Regions from separate parts of the Kitasatospora sp. NPDC047058 genome, predicted to be linked through region 1. Evidence: riboswitches for the same ligand, from Rfam matches in the RefSeq annotation. Region 1 holds a riboswitch; the other holds the start of a gene.
What was found. A riboswitch is a leader RNA that binds a small molecule or an ion and turns the genes downstream of it on or off. The one in region 1 is predicted to bind glycine.

Region 1 (3,397 bases):
CCTCGCGCAGCAGCGCGGCCGGGAGCGCGTCGGCGCTCTCGGCGACCTCCACGCCCTCGACGCCGAACGCGGCCCAGACGCCGGCCAGGTGCTCGCGGGTGGTGGTCTCGTCGGTGGAGACCGAGATCCGGTCCTCGCCGTCCTGGTACACGTTGATGCCGTGCTCGCGGGCGGCCTCGGCGATCGCGGCGGCGCGGCCCGGGACGACGGCGGTGACGGTGTCGAAGAACTCGCCGTGCAGCAGCTCCACGCCCCCGGCCCGCAGGCCCTCGGCGAGGGCGGCGGCGTAGCGGTGGGTGCGGCGGGCGATGTCGGCCAGGCCGTCCGGGCCGTGGTAGACCGCGTACATCGAGGCCATCACGGCCAGCAGCACCTGGGCGGTGCAGATGTTGCTGGTGGCCTTCTCGCGGCGGATGTGCTGCTCGCGGGTCTGCAGCGCCAGGCGGTAGGCGCGGTTGCCGTCGACGTCGACGGAGACGCCGACCAGGCGGCCGGGCAGCGAGCGGGCGTACTCGGCGCGCACCGAGAGGTAGCCGGCGTGCGGGCCGCCGAAGCCCATCGGCACGCCGAAGCGCTGCGAGGTGCCGCAGGCGATGTCGGCGCCGAGCGAGCCGGGGGACTTCAGCAGGGTGAGCGCCAGCAGGTCGGCGGCGACGGCGACGACCGCGCCGAGGCCGTGGGCCTGCTCGATGACGGCGGTGAGGTCGCGGACCACGCCGGTGGCGCCCGGGTACTGGAGCAGCACGCCGAAGACGCCGCGCTCGGCGATCTCGGCCGGGATGCCCTCGGACAGGTCGGCGACGACGACCTCGACGCCGGTGGGCACGGCGCGGGTGTTGATCACCGCGACGGTCTGCGGCAGGGTCTCGGCGTCGACCAGGAAGACACCGCCCTTGACCTTGGTGACGCGGCGGGCGAGGGCCATCGCCTCGGCGGCCGCGGTGCTCTCGTCGAGCAGCGAGGAGCCGGAGGTCGGCAGGCCGGTCAGGTCGGAGACCAGGGTCTGGAAGTTGAGCAGCGCCTCCAGGCGGCCCTGCGAGATCTCCGGCTGGTACGGCGTGTACGCGGTGTACCAGGCCGGGTTCTCCAGGACGTTGCGCAGGACCACCGGCGGGGTGAAGGTGCCGTAGTAGCCCAGGCCGATCATCGGCTGGAGCACACGGTTGCGGCCGGCCAGCTCGCGCAGCTCGGCGAGGACCTGGGCCTCGCTGCGGCCGCCCGGGAGGTCCAGGCCGGTGATGGAGCGGATCGCCTCGGGCACGGCCGTGGCGGCGAGCTCGTCCAGCGAGCCGTAGCCGACCTGCGCCAGCATCTTCTCCTGTGCGGCGGCGTCGGGGCCGATGTGGCGGTTCTCGAAGGGACTGGCCAGCTCAAGCTCGGTGAGGGTCGAGGCGCCGGTGGGGCGTCCCGCGTTCGGCTGGGCGTTCATGGTGGTCGAGGCCTCCTGGTCACGGACCGGCGGGGGTACGCACGCCGGGCGGCTTGCCGCTGCGGACAACAGCGGAGCGGCCTGGGCGGGCGAACCCGACAGGCCTCCCCCTCTGTCATCGGGACCTGAGAGCTTCACCCGCACGGCGCGCCGTCGGCGCCCCGCCGGCTTGCACCGTCGGTGAGGGTGGTGTCCACCGGCTCCCTCGCCGGGGGTCCTGCCCTGCTTTCCAGAGTGACCTATCCCACACGGTACGGATGCCTGAGAGATTCCGGGGAGGAGTTGCTCCTTCGGCGCCCCGACCAGTGTCTTTGCACTGTCGGGGACTCTCCCGAGCGGGCTCGGCGGTCGCGCCCAGGGTACCAGCGGGACGCCCTCCGATCACGGGTGCACCCGGTCACTCCGGCAGGTCGCCCGTGACCCGTACGGCGCAGCGCCGGGCCCGTCCGGCCCCACCCCGGTCGCGGGCGCCCGGTTCATGGCTTTTGGTGTGAAGTGGCGGATGGGACGGGCGGGCCGGCCGCCGGCCTGCGGGCGTTCCGCAGGCGCAGCGCACTGGAGGAAAGAGTGCAGACCGATATCGACCCCCGGGACCTCATCGGCCACAAGGCGGTCGACCGCAACGGAGACAAGATCGGCACGGTCGACGAGGTGTATCTGGACGACGCCACCGGACAGCCCGAGTGGGCCGCGGTCCGGACCGGCATCTTCGGCCGGGACGCCTTCGTCCCCCTGACCACGAGCGAGTTCTCCGGCGACGAGCTGCGGGTGCCGTACGACAAGTCGCTGGTGAAGGAGTCACCGGACTTCGGCGTGGGCCAGCACCTCTCGCCCGCCCAGGAGCTCCAGCTGTACCGCTACTACGGGCTGGACACCCCGTTCGACGGGCGCCCCGCGGGCGAGGGCTCCGGCTCGCAGCCGGCCGACCTGGACTTCGGCGCCGTCCCACCCGCGGTCCCGGCGGCAGCGGCGGGCACGGCCGCCGTCGGCGCCGCGGCGGCGGCGGGCACCACGGAGAAGCCCGCGGAGAAGCCCGCGGACTCCCGGGCCCCCGTGTCCACCGCCAAGCCGCTCGCCGCCCACCCGGCCGACGCCGCGGCCCCCGCCCCCCACACCACCAGCCCGGCGGCCGATTCCGGCAAGCCGTCCGACTCCGCCACGGAGGCCAACGTGCGCACCCTCACCACCCCCGCGCCGGCCGCCCCCGCGGCACCGGCCGCCCCCTCCACCACCCACGCCGCGAACGGCACCACCGGCCAGCACGGCACCGCCGGCCAGCACGGCACGGCTCCGGCGCAGACGGGCGCCGCCGCGGGCCCGACCGGTCCGGCGGAGTCCGCACCCGGCGGCCCGGTGGAGATCACCTGCCGCGAGGAGCGCCTGGACATCACCACCGAGTGGCACGTCCTGGGCACCGCGAAGCTGCGCAAGTACGTGACCACCGAGCCGGTGGAGCGCCGGGTCCCGGTGGTCCGCGAGCGGGTCCGGGTGGAGCGGATGCCGGTCGGCGAGGCGGAGCGGTCCTCGATCAGCGAGCAGGACATCGCCGAGGCCGTGGAGGAGGTCACCCTGCGCGAGGAGCGCCCGGTGGTCCGCAAGTACCTGGCCCCGGTCGAGCGGGTGCGCCTGGTGGTCGAGCGGTACACCGCCGAGGAGGTGATCCGGGACGACCTGCGCCGCGAGCACGTCGAGGTGCACGACCACACCGGCACCGCCCCGGCCCGGGACGAGGCGCCACCCTCCGCCCGCGGGGCCGCGGACGAGCCGCAGCACGGACCCTCGCTCCGACCGCTCGGCTGACCCGTCCCGCCCGGCCCGCCCGGCCGGCCCGCCGCGCGAAGGGGCCCAGGACCAGCAGGTCCGGGGCCCCTTCGGCATGCCTCCTGACGCAACTGCTTCGACTTTGCCAAAGCTTCACCGATCGATATTTGACACAATGAAGTATCTCCCTGCATGGTTACTTCAGTT
Region 2 (3,397 bases), on a different contig from region 1:
GTACGCGGCCACGTTGTAGAGCTTGCCGGAGAAGTTGATCTTCATGCCGTGGGTCAGGTGACCGCCGTGGGCCAGGCTCAGGCCCAGGATGGTGTCGCCCGGCTGGATCAGCGCGAACATCGCGGCGGCGTTGGCCTGCGCGCCGGAGTGCGGCTGGACGTTGGCGTGCTCGGCGCCGAACAGGGCCTTGATCCGGTCGATCGCGATCTGCTCGACCACGTCGACGTGCTCGCAGCCGCCGTAGTAGCGGCGCCCGGGGTAGCCCTCGGCGTACTTGTTGGTCAGCACCGAGCCCTGGGCCTCCATGACCGCCACCGGGGCGAAGTTCTCGGAGGCGATCATTTCCAGGGTGGTCTGCTGGCGGTGCAGCTCGGCGTCGACCGCGGCGGCGATCTCCGGGTCGAGAGCGTGCAGGGACTGGTTGAGAACCGTCATGGTGTGGTCTTCCCGGGAGGAGGGAGTGCGGGGGCGGCCGGCGGCACGTCGGCCGGCGTCGGGGCGGCCGCCGCGCGGCCGCCGCCCCGACGGGGGGCTCAGGCCGAGGGGTTGGTGAGCGCGTCGTACTCGGCGGCGCTCAGCAGCTCGTCGGTCGCCTCGACGCGCACCTTGAACAGCCAGCCGCCGTCGAACGGCTCGCTGTTGACCAGGCTGTTGTCGTCCGCGACGGCCTCGTTGACCTCGACGATCTCACCGGTGACCGGCGAGTACAGGTCGCTGACCGACTTGGTGGACTCGAGCTCGCCACAGGTCTCACCCGCGGTCACGGTGTCGCCGACCTCGGGCAGCTGCACGTAGACGATGTCACCGAGGGCGTCGGCGGCGTGCTTGGTGATGCCGACCGTGGAGACACCGTCCTCGGCGGCGGTCAGCCACTCGTGCTCCTTGGTGTACTGCAGGTGCGTGGGGTTGCTCATGACGTCATTCTCCAGGATGGGAAGCGGGTACGACGAAGCGCCCCGGTGGCCGGGTGTGCCTCGGTGTGGGGTAGGGGTCAGCGGGCGCGCTTGTAGAACGGCAGCGCCACGACCTGGACCGGCTCGTGCTTGCCGCGGACGTCCACGGCGACGGTGGTGCCGGGGGCGGAGTGCGCCGCGTCCACGTAGGCGATGGCGATCGGCTTGCCCAGGGTGGGGGAGGGCGCGCCGGAGGTGATCCGGCCGATCGGCCCGCCGTCGGCGGAGACCACGGCGTACTCGGCGCGCGGCACGCGCTTGCCCTCGGAGACCAGGCCGACCAGCACCCGCGGCGGGTTGGCCTCGGCCTCGGCGGCGGCCTTCTCCAGCGCCTTGCGGCCGATGAACGCGCCCCCGTTGGTGGTCTTGTCGAAGCGGACCACCCGGCCGAGGCCGGCGTCGAACGGGGTCAGCTCGGTGGAGAGCTCGTGGCCGTAGAGCGGCATGCCGGCCTCCAGGCGCAGCGTGTCGCGGCAGGACAGGCCGCAGGGGACGAGGCCGCGCTCGGCGCCGGCCCCGGTCAGCGCCTGCCAGATGTGCTCGGCGTCGCCCGGGTTGCAGAAGATCTCGAAGCCGTCCTCGCCGGTGTAGCCGGTGCGGGCGAGCAGCACGTCGCGGCCGGCCACCTGGGCGGGGAGGATCGCGTAGTACTTCAGGCCGGGCAGGTCGGCCTCGGTGGTGTCGGCCAGGATGCCGGTGGCCTCCGGGCCCTGGACGGCGATCAGCGCGTAGGTGTCGCGGTCGTCGGTGACGACGGCGTCGAAGCCCTTGGCACGGGCGATCAGCTCGTCCAGCACCAGCTGGGCGTTGGAGGCGTTGGCGACCACCAGGAAGGCGTCCTCGCGCAGGCGGTAGACGATCAGGTCGTCCAGGATGCCGCCGTCCTCGGCGCAGATCATGGTGTAGCGGGCGCGCAGCACGCCCAGCGCGGAGACGAAGCCGACCAGCGCGTGGTCCAGCATCTCGCCGGCCTGCGGGCCGGTGACGGTGATCTCGCCCATGTGGGAGAGGTCGAAGAGACCGGCCTTGGTGCGGACGGCGAGGTGCTCCTCGCGCTCGCTGCCGTAGCGCAGCGGCATGTCCCAGCCCGCGAAGTCGGTCATGGTCGCGCCGAGGGCGCGGTGCAGCGCGTCGAGCGCGGTGAGGCGGAGGGACGACATGGCCTGGAACTCCTCGGTCTGGGCACTCAGGGGTGCGCACGCCGGACCGGTCCCGCTCGGGGAGGGACCTGACCTGCGCGCGGGCATGCGGCGGTTGGGTCTCCCCATCTGTCGTCGTACCTGAGAGCTTCACCGTCGCGCGCCCGCAGCTCTTTACAGCTAACAGGACAGCATGGCGGCTTGCACCGTGGGTGGGCGCACGACAGGGCCGTACGCCGCTTTCCAGATGTGCCTAGCCCGTGCGGTAGGGGTGCCTGAGAGATTCCGGGGAGGACTTGCTCCTTCGGCGCCGGCCGTACCGCCTGGGGCGGCACTCCGGACTCTCCCGCGCGGGTTCGAGCGGCCGGTATGGAGTTGGTGGCGTCCCTGCGGGTCGCACCGGCGGGAACGCACGGAAGCACGCGGGACGCGCACATCATGGCACGTCCGGCGCCCGCGCGGGAGAGGGGCCCCGGGCGGCCCGCTAGGCTTCACGCGTCGACGAGCCAGTGAGGCGGTACCAGGGCAGATGGGGATCCCGGAGCAGCAGCAGGGGTGGGGCGGCCCGGAGGCGGCGCCGCAGGGCGGTGGTTGGCCCGCCAACGAGCTGGAGCAGGTGCTCACCGCCGCGCTCGGCGACCCGGGCGCGACCCCCCGGGTGTTCGAGGTGCTGGCCCGCAGCCAGGTGTGGATCCCGCTGCCGGCCGGGGGCGACCCGCAGGGCCGGTCGTTGGACCTGCCGACCGTCGAGCTGGCCGGCGAGCCGTACGTGCCGGTCTTCTCCTCCCAGGAGGTCCTGCTGCAGCAGGCGCCGGGGATGGCGTTCGCGATCGCGCCGGTCTGGGAGTTCGCCCGCGGGCTGCCGCTGGGCGTGGGCATCGCGGTGAACCCGGAGGCGCCGGTGGGCCTCCCGGTGCCGCCGCAGGGCGTGGCCGAGCTGCGGCGCGGGCCGCGCGAGGACCGCTGGGAGGCCGCCGAGGACGCCGCCGCGCCGACCGGCGGCCGGGTGGCGCTGCGCGAGCCGGTGCCGGGCGAGGACCCGGAGGCCTTCCTGGCCGCCTGCCGCGCCGAGCTGTCGGCACTGCCGGGCGTGCTGACCGCCCGCCGCGCGCTGGCCAGCGTCGAGGGCGAGCCGACCGTGATGTTCGTCGGCGTCCAGCTGGACCGGCTGGCCCCGGCCGACCCGGCCGCGGTCAACGAGGCGCTGGGCCGGGCGCTGGGAACCGCGCCGCTGCCGGGCGGCGTCCACCTCGTGCTGCTCGACCTCGCGGAGGACCCCGTGGTCGAGTGGCTGCTCAACCGGGT

Region 2: another riboswitch for glycine. It lies ahead of gcvT (glycine cleavage system aminomethyltransferase GcvT); the one in region 1 lies ahead of gcvP (aminomethyl-transferring glycine dehydrogenase).

The regions. Positions count from the first base shown of each region.
Region 1 covers NZ_JBEYVJ010000038.1:22,722-26,118, forward strand. The annotation lists gene gcvP (aminomethyl-transferring glycine dehydrogenase) at 1-1,429, opposite strand, end outside; glycine riboswitch at 1,669-1,773, opposite strand; gene ABZ885_RS08790 (PRC and DUF2382 domain-containing protein) at 1,997-3,229, shown strand.
Region 2 covers NZ_JBEYVJ010000163.1:4,819-8,215, forward strand. The annotation lists gene glyA (serine hydroxymethyltransferase) at 1-435, opposite strand, end outside; gene gcvH (glycine cleavage system protein GcvH) at 534-914, opposite strand; gene gcvT (glycine cleavage system aminomethyltransferase GcvT) at 992-2,113, opposite strand; glycine riboswitch at 2,346-2,451, opposite strand; gene ABZ885_RS23030 (enhanced serine sensitivity protein SseB) at 2,622-3,397, shown strand, end outside.